3 regions of the Roseateles sp. GW821-FHT03B02 genome follow, and region 1 is predicted to be linked to each of the others. Evidence: predicted binding sites of a transcription regulator. Region 1 holds the regulator's gene; each other region holds the start of a gene.
The links. Region 1 encodes sigma-54, which starts transcription at its own class of promoters, with help from an activator protein. Its sites were predicted from a motif close to TGGCANGNAANCTGCTTT; they were not measured.
Positions count from the first base shown of each region.

Region 2: AC07VX_RS10960 (TorF family putative porin) is a predicted target of sigma-54. The motif match lies at 2,030-2,047, and genes of this name have one in related genera.
Region 3: AC07VX_RS26005 (PEP-CTERM sorting domain-containing protein) is a predicted target of sigma-54. The motif match lies at 3,966-3,983, and genes of this name have one in related genera.

Region 1 is NZ_JBWKUV010000001.1:1,016,488-1,023,825, forward strand. It holds gene argS (arginine--tRNA ligase) at 1-1,507, shown strand, start outside; gene AC07VX_RS04510 (SPOR domain-containing protein) at 1,504-2,154, shown strand; gene AC07VX_RS04515 (thiol:disulfide interchange protein DsbA/DsbL) at 2,186-2,848, shown strand; gene AC07VX_RS04520 (thiol:disulfide interchange protein DsbA/DsbL) at 2,845-3,501, shown strand; gene lptA (lipopolysaccharide transport periplasmic protein LptA) at 3,587-4,207, shown strand; gene lptB (LPS export ABC transporter ATP-binding protein) at 4,207-4,983, shown strand; gene AC07VX_RS04535 (RNA polymerase factor sigma-54) at 4,998-6,497, shown strand; gene AC07VX_RS04540 (AraC family transcriptional regulator) at 6,504-7,337, opposite strand.
Region 2 is NZ_JBWKUV010000003.1:257,939-265,276, forward strand. It holds gene amt (ammonium transporter) at 1-861, opposite strand, end outside; gene glnK (P-II family nitrogen regulator) at 897-1,235, opposite strand; gene AC07VX_RS10960 (TorF family putative porin) at 1,255-1,983, opposite strand; partial or broken gene AC07VX_RS10965 (YifB family Mg chelatase-like AAA ATPase) at 2,242-3,726, shown strand; gene AC07VX_RS10970 (glycine zipper 2TM domain-containing protein) at 3,738-4,310, opposite strand; gene metH (methionine synthase) at 4,426-7,122, opposite strand; S-adenosyl-L-homocysteine riboswitch at 7,143-7,208, opposite strand; gene AC07VX_RS10980 (HD-GYP domain-containing protein) at 7,294-7,338, shown strand, end outside.
Region 3 is NZ_JBWKUV010000015.1:27,192-34,529, reverse strand. It holds gene AC07VX_RS26030 (polysaccharide deacetylase family protein) at 1-587, shown strand, start outside; gene AC07VX_RS26025 (hypothetical protein) at 619-1,026, opposite strand; gene AC07VX_RS26020 (hypothetical protein) at 1,473-1,745, shown strand; gene AC07VX_RS26015 (trypsin-like peptidase domain-containing protein) at 1,751-2,524, shown strand; gene AC07VX_RS26010 (diguanylate cyclase domain-containing protein) at 2,543-3,262, shown strand; gene AC07VX_RS26005 (PEP-CTERM sorting domain-containing protein) at 3,275-3,916, opposite strand; gene AC07VX_RS26000 (helicase-related protein) at 4,149-6,371, shown strand; gene AC07VX_RS25995 (SDR family oxidoreductase) at 6,378-7,247, opposite strand.

The DNA of each region.
Region 1 (7,338 bases):
CGCCTTCCAGCAATGGGTGCAGGCGCTGGAAATCGCCGGTCCCGGCTTCATCAACATCCGCCTGAAGCCCGAGGCCAAGCAGGCCGTCGTCGGCGAAGTGCTGGCGGCGGGCAACAAGTTCGGCCACCGCGCGCCCACCGGCAAGCACGTGATGATCGAGTTCGTGTCGGCCAACCCGACCGGACCCCTGCACGTGGGCCACGCCCGCCAGGCCGCGCTGGGCGATTCGCTGTGCTCGGTGTTCCAGAGCCAGGGCCACCAGGTCACACGCGAGTTCTATTACAACGACGCCGGCGTGCAGATCGCCACGCTGGCCAACTCCACGCAGATGCGGCTGAAGGGCTTCAAGCCCGGCGACGCCGAATGGCCCGAGTCGGCCTACAACGGCGACTACATCCAGGACATCGCCGACGCATTCGTCGCCAAGGAAACGGTCAAGGCCGACGACCGCGAGTTCACCGCTTCGGGCGACGTGAACGACCTCGACAGCATCCGCCAGTTCGCCGTGGCCTATCTGCGCCACGAGCAGGACCTGGACCTGCAGGCCTTCGGCCTGAAATTCGACAGCTACTTCCTGGAGACCAGCGTCTACAAGGGCGGCCAGCTGGAGAAGACAGTCGAGCGCATCGTCGCAAGCGGCAAGACCTACGAGGACGGCGGCGCGCTGTGGCTGCGCACCACCGACTACGGTGACGACAAGGACCGCGTGATGCGCAAGTCCGAGGGCGGCTACACCTACTTCGTGCCCGACGTGGCCTACCACATCAACAAGTTCGAGCGCGGCTACACGCAGTGCATCAACATCCAGGGCACCGACCACCACGGCACCATCGCCCGCGTGCGCGCCGGCCTGCAGGCGGTGAACCTGGGTATCCCGCAGGGCTTCCCCGACTACGTGCTGCACAAGATGGTCACGGTGATGAAGGGCGGCGAGGAGGTCAAGATCTCCAAGCGCGCCGGCAGCTACGTGACGCTGCGCGACCTGATCGACTGGACCAGCCGCGACGCGGTGCGCTTCTTCCTGATCAGCCGCAAGGCCGACACCGAGTTCGTCTTCGACATCGACCTGGCCCTGAAGCAGAACGACGAGAACCCGGTGTTCTACGTGCAGTACGCCCATGCGCGCATCTGCTCGGTGATCCGCAAGTGGGGCGGCGACCTGGCCTCGATCGCCGGCGCCGACCTCGGCCTGCTGACCGCCCCGACGGAAGAGGCGCTGATGCTCAAGCTCGCCGCCTATCCCGACATGCTGACCGGCGCCGCCAGCGGCATCGCGCCGCACGACGTGGCCTTCTACGCCCGCGACCTGGCCGGCGCCTACCACTCCTACTACGCCGCCGAGCGCGTACTGGATCAGGCGCCCGAGCTGAGCCGCGCCCGCGTGGCACTGCTGGCCGCGACCCGCCAGGTGCTGGCCAACGCGCTGGGCATGCTGGGCGTCAGCGCGCCCGAGCAGATGAGCCGCGACACTGCTGAAACCCCGTCCGAAAGCCCGGAGAACGAATGACTGCTGCCTCCAAACCCGCCGGCCAGAAGAACCAGAAAGGCGGCTTCGTCCTCGGCCTGATCGTCGGCCTGCTCGTCGGCCTGGCCGTCGCCCTCGGCGTGGCCCTCTACATCACCAAGGTGCCCATCCCCTTCGTGAACAAGGTGCCGCAGCGCACCGCCGAGCAGGACGCCCAGGAGGCCGAGCGCAACAGGAACTGGGATCCGAACGCGCCGCTGGCCGGCAAGGCCGCACGCAGCGCCAGCGGCGTCGTCAACGCGCCGGCGGCCACGCCCCCCCAAACGCAGAGCACGCCGCCGGGCAACGCCGCCCCCAGCGCCAGCGCTGCCGCCATCCTGCCCCTGCCCAAGCCGGCCGCCAAGGCCGAGGCGCCGGCTGCGTCCGCACCGACACCGGCCGCCGCCGCCGACGCCTATGTCTACTTCGTGCAGGCCGGCGCCTTCACGCGCCCCGAGGAGGCCGAGGCCCAGAAGGCCAAGCTGGCCATCCAGGGCTTCACGGCCAAGGTCATGGAGCGCGAGCAGAACGGCCGCACCGTCTTCCGCGTGCGCCTGGGCCCCAACGACACCCGCGAAGCCGCCGAGGATCTGCAGCGCAAGATTGAGGGTGCCGGCTTCGAGGCCAATCTCGTTCGTGTACAACGCTGACCGCATTACCGTCTGAAGGATGACTGCCGCCATGAAGCGCCGCGATTTCTCTGCCCTGCTCGCCTCCGCTCCCCTTGCCGGCGCTGCCGGCAACGCCCTCGCCCAGGGCGGCCCTGTCGAGGGCCGCCACTACGCGGTGCTCAACCCGGCGCTGCCGACGACACCCGGCAAGATCGAGGTCGTCGAGTTCTTCTGGTACGGCTGTCCGCACTGCTATGCCTTCGAGCCCGCCATCGAGGCCTGGGTCAAGCAGTTGCCGGCCGACGTGGCCTTCCGCAAGGTGCACGTGGCCTTCCGTGCCAACGTCAAGATCCACCAGCGCATGTTCTATGCGCTGGAAGCCCTGGGCAAGGAAGCCGCGACCCGCCAGGCCATCTTCAATGCCATGCACCAGCAAGGCCAGGCCCTGGACGACGCCAAGAGCCAGGCCAAGTTCCTCGGCCCGCTGGGCATCGACCCGGTCAAGTACCAGGAGGCCTACAACTCCTTCGGCGTGGTCACCAAATGCCAGCAGGCCGAGAAGCTGTCCGAGGCCTACCGCATCGACGGCGTGCCCAGCATTGGCATCGCCGGCCGCTTCCTGACCTCGCCCAGCCAGGCAGGCGCCGGCCAGCGCCTGCCCGAGCTGGAGCTGGGCGCGAAGGCGCTTCAGATCACCGACTTCCTGATCCAGCGCGCGCGCAACAAGGCATGAACCGCCGCGACGCCACGGCGGCGCTGATCGCAGCCGGCTTCGGCACCGCGGCCCTGGCCCAGGGCGGCCCGGTCGAAGGCCGGCACTACGCCCGCCTGGGCCAGACGCTGGCCGGCGCGCCGGGCAAGATCGACGTCGTCGAGTTCTTCTTCTACAAGTGCCCGCACTGCAACGCCTTCGACCCGCTGCTGGAGGCCTGGGTGCACCGGCTGCCGGCCGACGTGAGCTTTCGCCGCGTGCCGGTGGGCCAGCAGCTGATGCTCAAGCTGCACCAGCGCATGTTCTACGCGCTGGAGGCCATGGGCGCGCTGAGTCCGCAGGTGCACAGCGGCATCTTCAATGCCTTCCACCGCGCCGGCGTCGAAGCCAATGACGAGGCCGGCGTCGTCGCCCTCGTCGGCCAGCTGGGCGTGGACACGACGAAGTTCAGGCAGGCCTTCGGCTCCTTCGGCGTGCAGACCAAGATGGCGCAGGGCCTGAAGCTCGCCGAGGCCGCCGGTGTGGACACGGTACCCGCCCTCGTGGTGGGCGGACGCTGGCGCACCGGTCCCGGCATGGCCGGCACGCCGGGCCAGAGCGAGGCCGCACAAGGCCAGCAAGCGCTGGCCGTGGCGGACTTTCTTGTCAAGCAGGCCCGCGGCGGCAAGGGCTGACGCGCTTTTCCTGACACGCTTGCCGCTCCGGAAAGGCTGATGACGGCAGCAGGCCCCTAGAATGGCCTGCAACTTCCGTGCCGCCATGCATCGCCACCTGATCCCGCTCGCCCCCGTGCTCGCCCTGGCGCTCGCTCTGCCTGCCGCGCAGGCAGAGAAGGCCGACCGGCTCAAGCCCATGGTCTTCACGGCCGAGAAGCAGGGCCGGCTGGACGGCGTGAACCAGCGCACCGAGCTGGTGGGCAACGTCATCATCACCAAGGGCAGCCTGTTGCTGCGCGCCGAGAAGGTGGACGTGCGCGAGACGCGCGACGGCTACCACCAGGCCTTTGCCAGCGGCATGGCCGGCCAGCCGGTCAGCTTCCGCCAGGCGCGCGACGTGCCCGGCGAGGCCATCGACGGGGTCGCCGACCAGCTCGAATACGACACCAAGAGCGAGACCGTGCGCTTCATCGGCAACGCCACCGTGCGCCGCCTGCGCGGCACGGCCGTGGCCGAGGAAGTGACGGGTGCCGTCATCGTCTACGACAGCCGCACCGAGGTCTTCACGCTGGAGGGCGGCAGCGCCTCGCCCAACCCCAACGGCCGCACCCGCATCGTCATGATGCCGCGCGTGCAGCCGGGCGATGAGGCGGCCTCCGCGCCGGCCGCCGCGCCCCTGCCGCTGAAGCCGTCGACGACGCTGCAGCCGGGCAAGCCTTCGTGATGGCCGACGCTTCCGTGAGCGCCCCGGCGGCCTGCGGCAGCCGCCTCGAAGCCGAGGGCCTGGCCAAGAGCTACGGCGTGCGCCGCGTCGTCAAGGACGTGCATGTGCGCGTGGACTGCGGCGAAGTCGTCGGCCTGCTCGGCCCCAACGGCGCCGGCAAGACGACGAGCTTCTACATGATCGTGGGCCTGGTGCGCTCGGACGCCGGCGTCATCCGCATCGACGGCGCCGAGGTGCAGCGCCTGCCCATCCACTCGCGCGCCCGCCTGGGCCTGAGCTATCTGCCGCAGGAAGCCTCCATCTTCCGCAAGCTGACCGTCGAGCAGAACATCCGCGCCGTGCTGGAGCTGCAGCAGGACGACGACGGCCGCAGCCTCTCGAAGGGACGCATCGACGAGCTGCTGAACGGCCTGCTGCACGACCTCTCCATCGAGGGCCTGCGCGACAGTCCTGCGCCTGCGCTGTCCGGCGGCGAGCGCCGCCGCGTGGAGATCGCCCGGGCCCTGGCCACGCAGCCGCGCTTCATCCTGCTGGACGAGCCCTTCGCCGGCGTCGACCCCATCGCGGTGCTGGAGATCCAGCGCATCATCGGCTTCCTGAAGAGCCGCGGCATCGGCGTGCTGATCACGGACCACAACGTCCGCGAGACGCTGGGCATCTGCGACCGCGCCTACATCATCAGCGAGGGCGCCGTGCTGGCCGAAGGCACGCCGGACGAGATCGTGGCCAACGCGGACGTGCGCAAGGTCTATCTCGGCGAACACTTCCGGATGTAGCGGAAGCCGGCGCGATGAAACAGACGCTCCAGGTTCGCCTGAGTCAGCATCTCGCGCTGACGCCCCAGCTGCAGCAATCCATCCGTCTGTTGCAGCTCTCCACGCTGGAGCTGCACCAGGAAGTCGAGCAGATGCTGGCGACCAACCCGTTGCTCGAAACGGAGGAGGAGTTCACCGTCAGCACCCCCGAGCTGGCCGCCAACGCGCCGGCCGAGGCCGGCAGCAACGACACCGCCACCGACGGCGGCGAGGCCGAGGCGCCGGAGCTCAGCGGCGAAGACTTCGGCGGCACGGAGCGCGAGGACTGGGAGAACGGCACCGAACGCGACGACTTCGACGGCATCCGTGAGCTGCCCGCCAGCAGCGGCAGCGGCAGCGGCAGCGGCGAGGACGACGGCGAGCGCGAGAGCCAGGAGTCGGCAGAAGCCACGCTGGCCGAGCACCTCGCCCAGCAACTGGCCGGCCACCACCTGTCGGCCGAGGACCGCGCCGTCATGCAGGTGCTCATCGAGTCGCTGAACGAGGACGGCTACCTCGAAGACACGCTGGAGGAGATCGCCGCCGCGTTCGCCGAGGACGACGAGGAGCGCGAGGAATTGCTGGACCGGCTGCGCTTCGCGCTGCACCTGCTGCAGAGCCTGGAGCCCGCCGGCATCGGTGCGCACGACCTGTCCGAGTGCCTGGCGCTGCAGCTGCGCGCCCAGCCCAAGAGTCCGGCCCAGGTCATCGCCATGCTGATCTGCAAGCGCCACCTGGAGCTGCTGGCCCGGCGCGACATGCGGCGGCTGATGGCCGAGACCGGCGCCGACGAGGCGCTGCTGCGCGAGGCGCAGGCGCTGATCACCCAGCTCGAACCCAAGCCCGGCCGGCGCTTCGCGCAGGGCGCGGCGGCGGCCATCGTGCCCGACGTCATCGTGCGCAAGGTGGGCCGCGAGTTCCGCGTCATGCTCAACCCCGAGGTGGCACCCAAGCTGCGCATCAACGAGCTCTACGCCAACGCGCTGCGCGCCACGCGCGGCGGCATCAGCAACTCGCCGCTGGGCGGCCAGCTGCAGGAGGCACGCTGGTTCATCAAGAACATCCAGCAGCGCTTTGACACCATCCTGCGCGTCAGCCAGGCCATCGTGGAGCGCCAGCGCGGCTTCTTCACGCATGGCGAGCTGGCCATGAAGCCGCTGGTGCTGCGCGAGATCGCCGACGAGCTGGGTCTGCACGAATCCACCATCTCGCGCGTGACGACGGCCAAGTACATGGCCACGAGCTGGGGCACCTTCGAGCTGAAGTATTTCTTCGGCTCGGGGCTGAGCACCGAGGCCGGCGGCGAGGCCTCCAGCACGGCGGTGCGTGCGCTCATCAAGCAGTTCGTCGCGGCCGAGGACATCAAGAAGCCGTTGTCCGACAGCGCGCTTGCGGCCATGCTGGAAGAGCAAGGCATCCAGTGCGCGCGGCGCACGGTGGCCAAGTACCGCGAGGCGATGAAGATCGCGCCGGCGAATCTGCGCAAGGCGCTGTAGGGCGCCTCAAGCCAGGACCACCTCCGCCTTGCGCCATTCCCGCGGCGACAGCCCCGTGTGCGCACGGAAGGCGCGCGACAGCGCAGCCTCGCCGCCATAGCCCACCTCCGCGGCGATGTGCTTGAGCGCCCGCCCCTCGCGCAGCGCCTTCTGCGCCAGGCCGATGCGCCAGCGCTGCAGGTAGACGCCGGGCGTGCAGCCCACCACGTCGCGAAAGCTGTTGGCGAACACCGTGCGCGACATGCCTGCCGCCGCCGCCAGTTCCTCCAGCGGCCAGTCACGCCGAGGCGCATCGTGCATCGCCACAAGCGCGCCGCGCAGCTTGGGATGGGACAGCCCGGCCAGCATGCCCGATTCGACCCGCCCCTGGGCCATCAGCTCGCGGATGACCCAGATCATCAGCACCTCGAACAGCCGGTTCAGCATCAGCTGGCGCCCGCAGTGGGTGGCCTCGGCCTCGGCGAACAGCTGGGCCAGCACCGGCCCGCAGCTGGGCACCGTGGACAGGGGCAGGCAGATCCAGGCCGGCAGCGCCGCCGCGATGGGATGGCTGGCGCCGCCCTCGAACGCCATGTGGGCGCACAGGAACTGCGCGCCGCAGCTCGGGTCCGTCACGAAGCGGTGCGACAGCGGACGCGGGTAGAGCAGCAGGCTGGGCTCCGCGATGCGCAGCGGCTCGGCGCTGCCATGGTGGACCTCGACGCCACCCTCGCGGATCAGATGCAGCTGACCACGCCCCGCCTGGGGCTCCAGACTGTTGACACCGCACAGCGGGCCAACCTGGAAGGTTTCGGCCCGCACGGCGAAGTGAGCAAAGAGAGCGGCAAGTCGATCGGCCACG
Region 2 (7,338 bases), on a different contig from region 1:
GGCTTCCTTGCCGTAGCCGACACGTTTGCCGACCATGAAGGCACCCACCAGGCCGGCAACGGCGGCGTTGATGTGCACCACGGTACCGCCGGCGAAGTCCAGCGCGCCCCACTGCCAGATCATGCCGGCCTTGGCGTTGGTTTCATCCACCACGGCAGCGGCCGTGTAGGCATCCGGGCCGGCCCAGAACCAGACCATGTGGGCGATCGGCAGGTAGCTGAACGTGAACCACAGCGTCAGGAAGGCGAGCACGGCCGAGAACTTGATGCGCTCGGCGAAGGCGCCAATGATCAAGCAGGCGGTGATGCCGGCGAAGGTGGCCTGGAAGGCGGCGAACACCATCTCGTACATCGGCACACCCTTGCTGAAGGTGGCACCGGTGGCGAAGGTGCCGGCGACGTTGTCCCACAGGCCCTTCATGAACAGGCGATCCGTACCGCCGATGAACTTGTTGCCCTCGGTGAACGCGAAGCTGTAGCCGTACAGGCACCACAGCACGACGATCAGCGAGAAGCCCACCATCACCTGCATCAGCACCGACAGCATGTTCTTGCTGCGCACCAGGCCACCGTAGAACAGGGCCAGGCCCGGCACCGTCATCAGGATGACTAGCAGCGTGGACAGCATCATCCAGGCAGTGTCGCCCTTGTTGGGCACGGGTGCGGGGGCCGAGGCGGCATCGGCCGGCGCCGAGGCCGCAGCGGCGGCGGGAGCGGAGGCCGCATCGGCCGCCGGAGCCGCCGTGGCCGCCGTGGCCGTCGCAACGGCTGCGGAAGCGGGCGCCGAGGCCGGGTCCTGAGCCCAGGCGGCTGGCGCGAGCAGGCCGGCGGCAAGCGCGAGGCCGGCGAGGAGTTTCTTCATTTGAGTGTTCTCCAAACGGTTGTTATGAGCGCGCTTCAGAGCGCGTCGTTGCCGGTTTCGCCGGTGCGGATGCGAACGACCTGATCCAGCGGCGACACGAAAATCTTGCCGTCGCCGATCTTGCCGGTGCGGGCGGAGGACTCGATGGCCTCGATGACGCGTTCGACGACGTCGTCGTTCACGGCGGCCTCGATCTTCACCTTGGGCAGGAAGTCCACGACGTACTCGGCACCGCGGTACAGCTCGGTGTGGCCCTTCTGGCGGCCGAAGCCCTTGACCTCGGTGACCGTCAGCCCCTGCACGCCGATGGCGCTCAGGGCCTCACGCACCTCGTCGAGCTTGAAGGGCTTGATGACGGCAGTGATCAGTTTCATGTCGCGCTCCAGTGAGTTCTTAGAAGGTCTTCTTCAGGCCGACGACCAGCATGGTCTTGCCCATGAACTTGCCGTTGACCGGGCTGGCATAGGCCGTCTTGTTGGCGTCCGTGCCGATGACGGCGCCGCTGAGCACCAGGCCCGAGAAGTCCTTGGCCAGCGTCAGCGAGTAGTCGGTGTACGAGGCGGCCGACAGGTGCTTGACGGTCTGGTGGCCGACGTGGGGCGACAGGGTCATGCCGTCGCCGAGGTCGAAGTTGGCCGTCACGTCGAAATAGCCCGAGCCCTTGCTGTCGGCGAAGCCGAACAGGTTGGTCGTGCTGTGCGAGTACTTGGCCGTCACCGGGCCAAAACTCAGCGCGCCATAGACCTCCAGCGTGTTGGCGCTGGGGTTGAGCTTGTTGCTCGGGTAGTAGTACTGCAGCAGGCCGACGTCCAGCGTCAGGCCCTTGGCCACCTCGGTCTTGTAGCCGCCGTAGAGGTCGATCTCCACGCCCGCATCGCCACCCGCGTCCTTGATCCACTTGATCGTCGAAGCCCAGGTGCCGACGTAGAAGCCGCTCGGGTCGGCGTAGTCGATGCCGCCCTGCAGGGCCGGCTTCAGGCGGGTCTGGGAGATGCCGCGGTAGCGGTACTCGGTGACCGCGCCGACGTTGAACGACAGCGGGTCCGGTGCCGGCTCATCGGCGAACGCGGGCAGGACGACCGCGGACATGGCCAGGACGAGCAGCGAAGGGGACAACTTCATGGCGGGGCTCCTAATTCAGGTTGGGGAAAAGGCAGTCCGGCGGGTATTTGCAGCTTCCGTGCCAAGCGCCACCCCTTGGCCGACCGCACAAATCTGGGCCGCACACGCCCACAACCCAGATTCACGCACCAAACTGGACCAGATCAGGCGCGGCATTGCACCTTGAACGTGCGTCCACGGGAAAAGCACCGCCGGGCCGTGCGAAACCGGGGGCTGGACTGCCCCGTCGCCGCCCCACAAGCCGCCATCCGTCCCCCTATGAGCCTCGCCACCGTCCACAGCCGCGCCCTCGACGGCCTCACCGCCGCGCCGGTCACGGTGGAGGTCCGCCTGGCCAACGGCCTGCCGAGCTTCACCGTCGTGAGCCTCGCAGACGCCGAGGTCAAGGAAGCCCGCGAGCGGGTACGGGCGGCGCTGCAGAACAGCGGGCTCTCGTTTCCAGCCAACAAGCTATACGGTGAACCTGGCCCCGGCCGACCTGCCCATGGCTTTAGGCCTGCTGGCCGCCAACGGCCAGATCGACGCGGGCCGCCTCGCGCTTCGAGTGCGCGGGCGAACTGTCGCTGGCGGGCGAGTTGCGTCCGGTGCGTGGCGCCCTCGCCATGGCACTGGCGCTGCGCCGGGCCGGTGCTGGGCACGAACTGCTGCTGCCTCAGGCCAGCGCAGCCGAAGCGGCCCTTGTCGACGGCCTGGTGGTGCGCCAGGCCGGGCATCTGCTCGACGTCGTCGCCGCACTCCAGCCCGAAGGCGAGGCTCTGCCCCGTGCCGAGGCCCTGCCGCGCGAACGCCATGCCAGCCTGCACGACCTGGCCGACATCAAGGGCCAGGCTGCGCCCAAGCGGGCGCTGGAGATCGCCGCGGCCGGCGGTCATTCGCTGCTGATGAGCGGCCCGCCGGGCACCGGCAAGTCCATGCTGGCCCAGCGCCTGGCCGGGCTGCTGCAGCCACTGGACGACGACGCCGCGCCGGAGTCCGCCGCCGTGCTCAGCCTGGCCGGCCAGTTCGACATCGCGCGCTGGGGGCAGCGGCCGATGCGCTCGCCGCACCACTCGGCGTCCAGCGTGGCACTCGTCGGCGGCGGCTCACCGCCGCGACCGGGCGAAATCTCGCTGGCCCAGCATGGCGTGCTCTTCCTGGACGAACCACTAGTTTCCCTGTGCCGCCCTGGAAGCGCTGCGCGAGCCGCTGGAGACCGGCCGCATCCTCATTTCGCGCGCCGCGCGCCAGGCCGAGTTCCCGGCACGCTTCCAACTCGTCGCGGCCATGACCCCCTGCCCGTGCGGCCATCTCGGCAACCCGCTGAAGGCCTGCCGCTGCACGCCCGACCAGGTGGCGCGCTACCAGGGGCGGCTCAGCGGCCACTTCCTTTACAGTCTGGACCTGCTCATCGAGGTGCCGGTGATTCCGCCGCGCGAGCTGCAGGCGCTGGCACCCGCCGAGAGCAGCGCAGTGGTCGCCGCCCGCATGGCCGCGGCGCGGGCCCGCGCCAATGAGCGGCAGGGCGTGTCAAATGCACTGCTGCAGGCCCAGGATCTGGCGACGCATGCGGTGCTGGAGCCCGCGGCCAAGGCCTTGCTGGACTGCTCGGCGGAGAAGCTGGGCTGGTCCGCGCGCAGCTTCCACCGCGCGCTGCGGGTGGCCCGCACGGTGGCGGACCTGGCCGGCGCCGAGGTCATCGCGCCGGCCCACGTGGCCGAGGCCATCCAGCTCAGGCGCGGCCTGCCCGCGGCCGTGGGCGCCTGAGCGCCGTCAGGTCAGACGCGCGCGAAGCCGTTTTCGGTCAGGCGGACTTCGTCGCCGACGCGCAGGCCCGGGTCGGCGCTGCGCTCGAAACGGCGCAGGCGGCCATCGGCTTCCTTCACCTGCACCACCCAGACGGTGTAGGTCTTCTGGTTCTTCTCGATCTCGTTGCCGGCGTAGCCGCCGCCAACGGCACCCGCCACGGTGGCGAGCTTGCGGCCATTGCCGCCGCCCACCATGTTGCCCAGCAGGCCGCCCACGACGGCGCCACCCACCGCACCCACGCCGCTGGCCTTGCCATGACGGGCTTCGGTGTGCACATCGGTCACGCGGCCGCAGCTCTGGCACAGGGCTGGCTGGGCCTGCTGCTGCGGCTCGGCGACCGGTGCCCGGTGGGCATCACGCGCCGGCTCGCGCGCGGCGTCGGCGCTGGCCAGCCGCTGGGTGGCCGCCGGGGGCGCGGCCTCGGCAACCGGCTCGCTGCCCTGCGACCGCCCGACCGCGTAGGCACCGCCCAGCAGTGCGATCACGACGGCGACGCCGGCAACGATCTGAGTGGACTTGATGGGGAGCGTGGGGGTCGACATGGGGCCTCCGATGTTGTTGAGAGATAGGACAAGCATGCGGCCGCGCCTCGCGGCGCCCTGTAGGACAGGGCCGCAACGCGGCGCGACCGAACGGCCGGATCTGTATCCGTTCGTGTCAGCCGAGCAGCGGCGCCAGTGCGCGGCGCGCATCGGCGTCGCTCAGGCCACAGCGCGCAGCCCAGTCGGTGAGCTGGTCGTCGCCGATGCGACCGACATTGAAATAGGCCGCGTCCGGATGGGCCAGGTAGAAGCCGCTGACGCTGGCGGCCGGCGTCATGGCCATGCTGTCGGTCAGGCCCATGCCGATCTCCCCGGGCGCCAGCACCTTGAACAGGTCACGCTTGGCGAGGTGGTCCGGGCAGGCGGGGTAGCCGGGCGCGGGGCGGATGCCCTGGTACTTCTCGGCGATCAGCTCTTCGTTGCTGAGGCCCTCGGCCGCGGCATAGCCCCAGAACTCGCGGCGCACGCGCTCGTGCAGCCATTCGGCGGCGGCTTCGGCCAGGCGGTCGGCCAGGGCCTTGAGCAGGATGGCCGAGTAGTCGTCGTGCGTGGCCAGGAACTCGGCCTCCTTCTTGTCCACACCGAGCCCCGCCGTCACGGCGAACAGGCCGACGTGATCGCCCTGCTCCGCCACGAAGTCGGACAGGCAGCGATTGGGCCGCTTCACGCCGTCAACGACCGGCCGCTCCGACTGCATGCGCAGGCCGTGCCAGGTCAGCGGCGGCTCGCTGCGGACTGCGATGTCGTCGTCGTTGACGCGCGCGGCCGGGTAGAGGCCGAAGACGGCGTGCGCCTGCAGCCAGCGGCCGTCGATGATCTTCTTCAGCATGGCCTGGGCGTCGGCGAACACCTTGCGCGCCTCCGAGCCGACCACCTCGTCGTCGAGGATGGCGGGGTAAGGCCCGGCCAGGTCCCAGGTCTGGAAAAAAGGCCCCCAGTCGATGTAGCGGGCGAGCTCGGCGAGGTCCAGGTTCTTCAGCACGCGGCGGCCTGTGAACTTGGGCGCCGGCGCGACGCGGCCCAGATCAAGCGGCGCCTTGTTGGCGCGCGCTTCGGCCAGCGTGACCAGCGGCGTCTGCTTCTTGCCGGCATGCAGCGCGCGGGTCTTCTCGATGTCGGCCTTCAACTCCGCGACGTAGGCCGCGGCGCGCTCGTCGCTGAGCAGCTCGGTGCAGACGCCCACGGCGCGCGACGCGTCCGGCACGTAGACGACCGGGCCTTCGTAGTGCGGCGAGATCTTGACGGCCGTGTGCACGCGGCTGGTCGTCGCACCCCCGATCAGCAGTGGCATCCTGCGCGAGGCGAAGTAGTCGTCGCGCTGCATCTCGGCCGCCACGTGCTGCATCTCTTCGAGGCTGGGCGTGATCAGGCCCGACAGGCCGATGATGTCCGCGCCTTCTTCCTTGGCCTTCCTGAGAATGTCCTGGGCCGGCACCATGACGCCCATGTTGACGACCTCGTAGTTGTTGCACTGCAGGACGACGGTGACGATGTTCTTGCCGATGTCGTGCACGTCGCCCTTGACGGTGGCGATGACAATCTTGCCCTTGGGCTTGGCGTCGCCGCCGCCTTCGATCAGCAGGCGCTTCTCCTCCTCGATGTAGGGCAGCAGGTGGGCCACGGCGCTCTTCATCACACGCGCGCTCTTCACCACCTGGGGCAGGAACATCTTGCCGGCGCCGAACAGGTCGCCGACGACGTTCATGCCCGCCATCAGCGGCCCTTCGATGACGTGCAGCGGCCGGCCGCCCGCGGCCCTGATGGCCTGCCAGGCCTCCTCGGTGTCGGCCGTGATGAAGTCGGTGATGCCATGCACCAGCGCGTGCGACAGCCGCGCGTTCACGTCGCCTGCTCGCCACGCCAGGCGGGCGGAGTCGTCCTTGCCGGCGCTCTTGGCGCGGTCGGCGATCTCGATCAGGCGTTCACCGGCATCGGGGCGGCGGTTCAGCACCACGTCTTCCACGCGCTCGCGCAGTTCGGCGTCGAGGTCGTCATACACGCCCACCATGCCGGCGTTGACGATGCCCATGTCCATGCCCGCCTGGATGGCGTGGTACAGGAACACGGTGTGGATGGCCTCGCGCACCGGCTCGTTGCCGCGGAAGCTGAACGACACGTTGCTCACGCCGCCCGACACCTTGGCGCCCGGCAGGTTGGTCTTGATCCAGCGCGTGGCCTCGATGAAGTCCACCGCGTAGTTGTCGTGCTCCTCGATGCCCGTGGCGATGGCGAAGATGTTGGGATCGAAGATGATGTCCTCGGCCGGGAAGTCCACCTCGTCCACCAGGATGCGGTAGGCCCGCGCGCAGATCTCGGTCTTGCGGGCGAAGGTGTCGGCCTGGCCTTGTTCATCGAAGGCCATCACTACGGCCGCGGCGCCGTAGCGCTTCACCAGCCTGGCCTGGCGCTTGAACTCCGCCTCGCCTTCCTTCAGCGAGATCGAGTTGACGATGCCCTTGCCCTGGATGCACTTCAGGCCGGCCTCGATGACGCTCCACTTGGACGAGTCGATCATGATCGGCACGCGGGCGATCTCGGGCTCGCCGGCGATCAGGTTCAGGAAGCGCACCATGGCCGCCTGGCTGTCCAGCATGGCCTCGTCCATGTTGATGTCGATGACCTGGGCGCCGTTCTCGACCTGCTGGCGGGCCACGGCCAGCGCCTCCTCGAACTGGCCGGCCAGGATCATGCGGGCGAAGGCCTTGGAGCCGGTGACGTTGGTGCGCTCGCCGATGTTGACGAACAGGCTGTCGGCGTCGATGGCGACGGGTTCGAGGCCGGAGAGCTTGAGAGGGGGAGGCGAGAGGGTCATCGAGGCAGTCCGCGCGGGGAGATCGATGAGCGCCGTTGGAAAAACGATCCGAGCCTGGGGAAAACCTCGCAGCGCTCCTCGGATGAAGGCGGGAATTCTACGCAGCGCCTCCTTCGCCGTCGCTCAAGTTTGGCTTGCTCCCGCCGAAGGCCCATCAGAATGCTGCGGTCCATGGCCTCCGACCTCATCCCCCTCCCTGCCCGCACGCTGCGTCTG
Region 3 (7,338 bases), on a different contig from region 1:
CAGCCGCGCAGGAGCCCGCACTCAGCGGCGCCGTGGCCCAGCTGGACGACAAGGCCAGCCAGTTCGCCGCCAGGCTCGACGAGGCCAGCAGCGCCGGCCGCCAGGCCTCGCCCGCGGCCAGCGGCGTGCAGGTCACCATCAAGGGGCTCGACGGCAAGGACCAGGCCCTGGCCGCGACGACCGCGCGCGTGGACCCCGGCGCCCGCGTGGCCGCCCAGCGCGCCAACGACCGCGGCCTGCAGCTCTACCGCGAGCGCCGCTACGACGACGCCGAGGCGGCGTTCAATGAGGCGCTGCAGCTGCAGCCGAAGTTCGCGCTGGCCGCCAACAACCTGGGCTTCGTGCTGTACCGCCGCGGCAGGTTCGCCGATGCGGCCGGCTGGTTCGAGAAGGCCGTCGAGATGGACGCCAGCCGGTCCCTCGCCTGGCTCAACCTCGGCGACGCACGCCTGCAGGCCGGCGACGACGGCAAGGCGATGGCGGCCTACAAGATCTTCGTGGAGCTGGCGCCCCGGCACGCAAGGGCGGCGGAGGTGCAGGCCTGGGTGGCGAACCCGTCGCCCGGGACAAGGCCGAAGCCTTTGTGAGCCGCTGCGGCAGAGCCGCCGCCAAGGCGCGCTAGCCGGAACGCCGGCGCAGGTGCGGCCAGGAGCGCACCACGGCCAGCAGGATCACGAAGGCCGGAACGGTGATCTCCAGCGTCATGGCGAGCCCGACACCGAAGTCGGTCAGCGTCGGGACGAGGTCCCTGAGGTAGACATCGCGGGTGCGGCCGTCGGGCTGCCTCAACAGGCACACCACCGTCGAGGCATGCCTGACGCCCACCAGCCTGAAGTCCGCATAGGCCATCTGATGGGCCGTCGCGTAGGCGCTGCAAGCCGGCACGATGACGGCGCGCTCCGCCGCCGACCACAGGCCCCATGCACAGGGCAGGGCCAGCGCACAGCACAGCACGGTGTTGAGCACGCCGCGCCGGCCTTTCCAGATCGGCAGGGCTTCGGTCGGATGACTTGAGGGCTGGGCCATGGGTTCGACGACGCCGGCTTGCCGGACGGCTGTGCGGGCCGATTCTGCGTGCGGGCGGTTCTCGCCAGGAACGTGTTTGCCCCTACGTGGGGCCAACGGAGGGGGCGGGGACGGACCGCGGCGGCGCCCTAGAATCACCGTTTCCGTCGCGTATCTGCTCAACGGCGCGACATCGGTGGCTGGACGCCGGCGCATTCCTCCCTCGCGCCCCCGCCTTGCCGGCTCCCGCCGGCAGGCAGCGGTCGTCAGCCTCCCTCAAGCGGCGAGCCCCAACCCGGACCCTCTCGAACAGCTTGTCGAGGCGGCCCACCCCACCTTGCCCCGGCTCGTCCGCCCTCCCGCCCTGCTGTGCGGCCCGCGGAAACCACCGAGACATCGACCCCGTCCAGGGCACGCATCTTGCACACACTGAGATGCCTGCCATCCCTGACCGTTTGGAGATCTCGATGAAGCGTTCCGCCTCCCCGTCCACCCGCTCAACCCAGCCCCCGGCCGCCCCGTCGCGCCGCGACACCCTGCGCGACGAACTGCTCGCCACCGTCACCCTGCTCAAGCAGCGGCGCGCGGCGGAAATCGACGCGGGCTTCATCGAAGACTACGTGGCTCTGCACTGGATGGAGTGGCACGGCGGCTCGCTGCGCCTGACGACGACGGGCGAGAACGTCTGCAAGCACCTGGCCTCGCTGCTCGCCCGCGCCACGCCGCAGCCCTCGTACTGAACGCCGTGACGGCGGCGCCTCCTCCTGCAGCCGGCGCGCCCGCGGCGCCCGCCATCGACCCCCTGCTGCTGGCCACCGTGCGCGTGGCCACCTTTGCCGGCGCCAAGGGGCTGACCAGCGCCAGCGGCTTCTTCTTCCGCCGCGAGGAGCGGCTCTACCTCGTCAGCAGCCGGCACGTCTTCTTCGACGAGCCCAGCGGCCACCACCCCGACCGCATCGAGATCGAGCTGCACCCGGACGCCGACAACCTCGCCGAGTCCATCGGCCTGTCCGTGCTGCTCTACCGCGACGGCCTGGCCAACTGGCGCCAGGGCCAGGACGACGGCGGCGAGATCGACGTGGCGGTGCTGGAGATCGAGCCCGCCGCACTGCCGCCGGCCGCCGCGCTGGCCGCCTTCACGCCCGGGCACCTGCCCGGCGAGGGCGACGTGATCGGCATCGGCGAGCCGGTGCTGATCGCAGGCTTCCCGCTGGGCTTTCACGACGGGCTGCACCACCTCCCGGTCGTGCGCCAGGGCGTGGTGGCCTCGCCCTACGGCTGGCGCTTCCAGGGCGCAGGCTGGTTCCTCACCGATGCGCGCACCCACCGCGGCATCAGCGGCGCGCCGGTGGTGGTGCGGGCACCGGGCCGGGGTGCCCTGCCCTGGCTGCTGGTGGGCATCCACTCGTCGCGCCTGGACATGGGCGACCGCGACCGGGTCGCGGACGAATCGCTGGGCCTGAACGCGGCCTGGTACCCGGACATCGTCATGACGCTGACCGAGCCCGCCGCGGACTGAGAGGATGAGGCAGGCCGCATGGACACGCTTCCCAGCATCGACGCCAACGAGCAGCGCCTCATCGCGCTGCGGCGCGAGATCGCCGCGGCCGAGGCAACGTTGCTGGCTCTGCACGCCGCCATCCAGGAGGCACGCAGCGAGACGGGTCTGGCCGCGGCGCAGGATGCCCGTGAGGAGAACGAGCGCCTGCTTGAACAGAACCAGCGTGTGACCCAGGAGTCCGAGACCGCCCACGCGGCGCTGGAGGTGGCCGTCAAGGCGGCGCAGACAGATGCGCTGACAGGCGTCGGCAACCGTGAGGTCCTGTGGGATCGCCTGGCCCACGACCTGGCGCTGGCGCGCCGGCACGGCAGCCGGCTGGCGATCTATTTCCTCGATGTGAACGGGTTCAAGCGGGTGAACGACGAGTTCGGGCATGCCGTGGGCGACCTGCTGCTCCAGCACGTGGCGCGCGCGCTGAAGGCCACCGTGCGCGCCAGCGATACGGTCTGCCGCATCGGTGGTGACGAGTTCGTCGTGCTGGCCTCGGCCATCCGCCGCGACGACGCTGAGCAGGTGGCCGCCAAGATCGGCCTGGCCCTGGCCGCGCCCTGCGTGCTGGCCGGCCATGCCATGGCCGTTTCGGCCAGCATCGGCTTCAGCCTCTTCCCGGACGACGGCGAGTCACCGGGCGTGCTGGTACATCAGGCCGACGGGGCGATGTACCGCGCCAAGCGCGCCCTTGCCAATCCGCGCTGAGGCCCCGGCGCTTCAGCGGCGGCGACGGCTCGCAGCCAGGCCGATCAGCGCCGAGCCGACCAGCAGCAGGCTGGCCGGCTCGGGCAGCTGCGTGCCCACCGGCACGTCGTTGACGATGAAGCGCAGCGTGGCCGGAGCGCCGAACACTTCGCCATAGGACATCGTGAAGTTGTAGACGCCGGCGTTCGGCGCATTGACCGTGAACGGCGTGTTGACGGGCGCCGTGGGGCCGGGTGCATCGACCTCGAACCCGGCGATGCCGTCGATGTCGAGCTGCAGCCCGTCATCGTGGGGCACCACGAAGGTGTTGGCACCCGCATTGAGGTACAGCGAGCCGGTGAACAGGAAGTAGGTGTTGTCCAGTGTGCCGTTGGCGCTGAAGCCCGCCGACGTGTTGTTGAACACCGTGGTCTTCAGGAAGCCGGCGATGGTGTAGGGGTTGGCCGCACTGCCGTCAGCAAAGAAGTCGATCGCCGCCGTCGTGAACTCGGCATCGGCCGCACCCAGCGTGGCGGCCTGGGCGATGGTCGCGTTCGAGCCTGCTGCGGGCTGGTTGATCCAGACCTTTCCAGTTACCGGTGCAGCCTCGGCTGACAAGGCCGCAACGCCAAGCAGCGCGACGGCTGCGAACTTGGAAAGATTCAGGGCGTTCATCGTGACCTCGTGTGGGAGAGTTGGCCGGTCAGGGCAGACTGCAGAGGACCCAGCAGCATCCATGCCATGGCTCCGATTTCCTTCGGAATCAAGCACTTGCCGCGGCGACAAATGAGCGGTCGCGCGGAAACGTCAAATTCGCCGTCACCCCAAATACTAGGGAGGCAGCGGCAATGGCACCAGGCGGCCGGGGCTCCGCTGCGCAGGCCGGCCACTGTGTTCCACTTCCGCCGTGAAGTCCCCGACCCCTGAAGCCAAGCCGCCCGTGCCGGCTTTCCCCCTGCCCCAGCCCCGCCACGCCGCGCGGCTGCCCGCCCATCTCGCGCCCGAAGACTGGGCCCGCATCCGCCAGGCCGCCCATGCCCTGCCCCAGGTGCTGGTGCCGGCCGACCTGGACGACGGCAGCGACGAATCGCTGGACCACCTCGGCTGCATCCAGATCTCCAAGGCCGCCGGCGGTGGCCGGCCCAGCCGCTGGATCCTGCCGGTCCACATCCCAGTCGCGCTGGCCCAGCTGGATGCAACGCCGCTGGCCAACACGCTGCGCGCGCAGATGCAGCAGCGCCTGCACCAGCTCGAAAGCCTGGGCCTGCGCCGCGAGGGCCTCGTCTTCACGCGGCTGTGCGTGCACCCCATCACCCTCGCGCATGAGAGCTGGCGCATCGACCTGTCGCACCGCGTGCCGGTGCCCGAGGCGCCCGTCTGGGCCTTCTTCCGCGACGGCGACACGGCCGCGCTGCGGCATGCGCTGGGCCAGGCGCCCGAGTATTCCTACACCGCCGAGCTGGCCCTGCACCTGAACCATCTGGTCGCGCGCAGCGAGGCCATGGGCGACTCCGCCCAGCTCGCCTCGCTGCTGCCGCGCCTGCAGGCCGAGTGCGGCGTGCCCATGCCGTATGAAGACCTGAAGGCCGCACTGACCCGTGCCCAGGACCGCTGGGAGCAGCAGGTGGAGGAGCAGAGCACGCTGGCCAGCCTGGGCCGCGAGCTGGCCTTCCAGGGCTACCCGGACAGCTTCGACGCCGCCCGCAAGCTGGGTCGCAAGGTCACGCTGTACCTGGGCCCGCCCAACAGCGGCAAGACGTACTCGGCCTTCGAGCGGCTGGCGCAGGCGCTGGACGGCGCCTACCTCGCCCCGCTGCGACTGCTGGCGCTGGAAGGCCGCGACCGCCTCGTGGGCCGCGGCGTGCCCTGCTCGCTGCTGACCGGCGAGGAGAACGTGCCGGCGGCCGATGCGCGCGTCGTGAGCAGCACCATCGAGATGGTCAACACGCGCGACACCATCGACGTGGCCGTCATCGACGAGGCGCAGATGATCTTCGACGACTCGCGCGGCTGGGCCTGGACCCAGGCCATCGTCGGCGTGCCGGCGCGCGAGGTCATCATCATCGCCTCGAGCTACGCGGCGCCGGCCATCGAGCGGCTTCTGCAGCTGTGCGGCGAGAAGCCCGAGCGCCGCATGTTCGAGCGCAAGCAGCAGGTGCAGCTGATGCCGGCACCCGTGCCGATGACGCATCTGCAGGCGGGCGACGCCGTGGTGGCCTTCAGCCGCCGCGACGTGCTGATGCTGCGCGACCAGATCGCCCAGGGCGGCCACAAGGTCAGCGTCATCTACGGCGCGCTGCCGCCCGAGGTGAGGCGCCGCGAGGCCGAGCGCTTCGCGGTCGGCGCGAGCGACGTGCTCGTGGCGACCGACGCCATCGGCATGGGCCTGAACCTGCCCATCCGCCGCGTGCTGTTCTCCACGCTGGAGAAGTTCGACGGCGTGGGCGACCGCGTGCTGTCGGTCAGCGAGGTGCACCAGATCGCCGGCCGTGCGGGCCGCTACGGCATGCACGACGAGGGCTTCGTCAGCGTGCTCAAGGAGGCCGAGGCTGACGCGATGAAGACGCTGCGCGAGCTGCTGCCCAAGGAGCCGCGCGCGCCGCGCGATTTCAAGGCGCCGGTGGCGCCGAACTGGCGCCATGTGCAGACGATTTCCCAGCGGCTGGGTGTGACCAGCCTGCACCAGGTCCTGACGGTCTTCATGCAGCAGCTGCGCCTGGACGACGCCCACTTCGAGGTGGCCGAGCTCGAACAGATGCTGGGCCTGGCCGAGATGCTGGACCGCAACGCCGGTTCGCTGCCGCTGCAGGAGCGCTTCCGCTACGCACAGGCCCCGGTGGACGACCGCCTGCCCCAGGTCGTCGAGCAGTTCCAGGCCTGGGCCGCCAGCCACGCCCGCACCGGCAAGGCCGGCACGCCGTGGTTCCTAGACGACGTCGACGAGCACAGCCGCCTGGACCGCATGGAGCAGGCGCTGCGCCAATGCACGCTGTGGCTGTGGCTGGACCTGCGCTTCCCCGAAGTGTTCGGGCATGTCGAGGCCGTCGTCGACCTGCGCTCGCGGTTGAACGACGGCATCGAGCGGCATTTGAAGGGCAAGAAGCCTTTGTGGCAGCGGCGCGGGCGCTAGGTCGGATCAGCCCGCCTTGACGCGCTCCGCCACGAAGGCGGCGTAGGTGCGCAGCGGCCGGCCCAGCCGCTGTGCCAGTTTCGCGGCGGCGCCCGGGGCGGCGAGCTGGCCCAGCTGCTGGATGCCGCTCATCATCAATCGCAGGTCGTAGGCCATCCAGCCCGGCAGCTGCTGCTGCAGCAGCTGCGCTTCAAACGCCTGCACGTCGTCGCCGCCGTAGTGGATGTCGCGGCCCAGCGCCCGCGCCCAGACGGCCGCGGCCGCCGGACCGTCGATGACTTCGGGGCCCACCACCTCCAGCGTCTCGCGCGGCAGCGGCTGGGGGGCGCGGTCGCGCCGCAGCAGCTCGGCGACGGCGAGGTCGGCGATGTCGCGCACGTCAACCATCGCGCAGCCCTTGGCGCCGATGGGCATGGGGAAGACGTCATAGCCCTCGATGACCGGCTGGATGCCGATGTCGTTCTGCATGAAGTAGGCCGGGCGCAGGATGGTGGCAGGCAGGTCCAGCGTCTCGATCATGCGTTCCACCGTGTGCTTGCCCGTGAAGTGGGGCACGTCGGTGTAGAGGTCGGCGTTGATGACGGACAGGTAGACGAAGCGCTGGATGCCGGCCTCGCGGGCGACGTTCAGCGCCTGCAGCGACTGCGTCACCTCGTCGGGCGCCAGCGCGTTCAGCAGGAACAGCGTGCGCACGCCGGCCATGGCCTGTCGCAGCGAGGCGACGTCGGTGAGGTCGCCGACGACGCTGCGCACGCCCGCAGGCAGCGCATGCCCGGCGTTGCGGACGAGGGCCGTGACGGCGGCACCTTCACGGGCCAGGCCCTGGACGACGAGGGAACCGACGGTGCCGGTGGCGCCGATGACAAGGATGCTCATGGGGAAACTCCTTCAGGGAGGGTTGCGGTGAGCGAAAGATAGGTCGTTGCACTTGTTAAACACAGTCGCCAAAATCAAGACCTACTGTCTT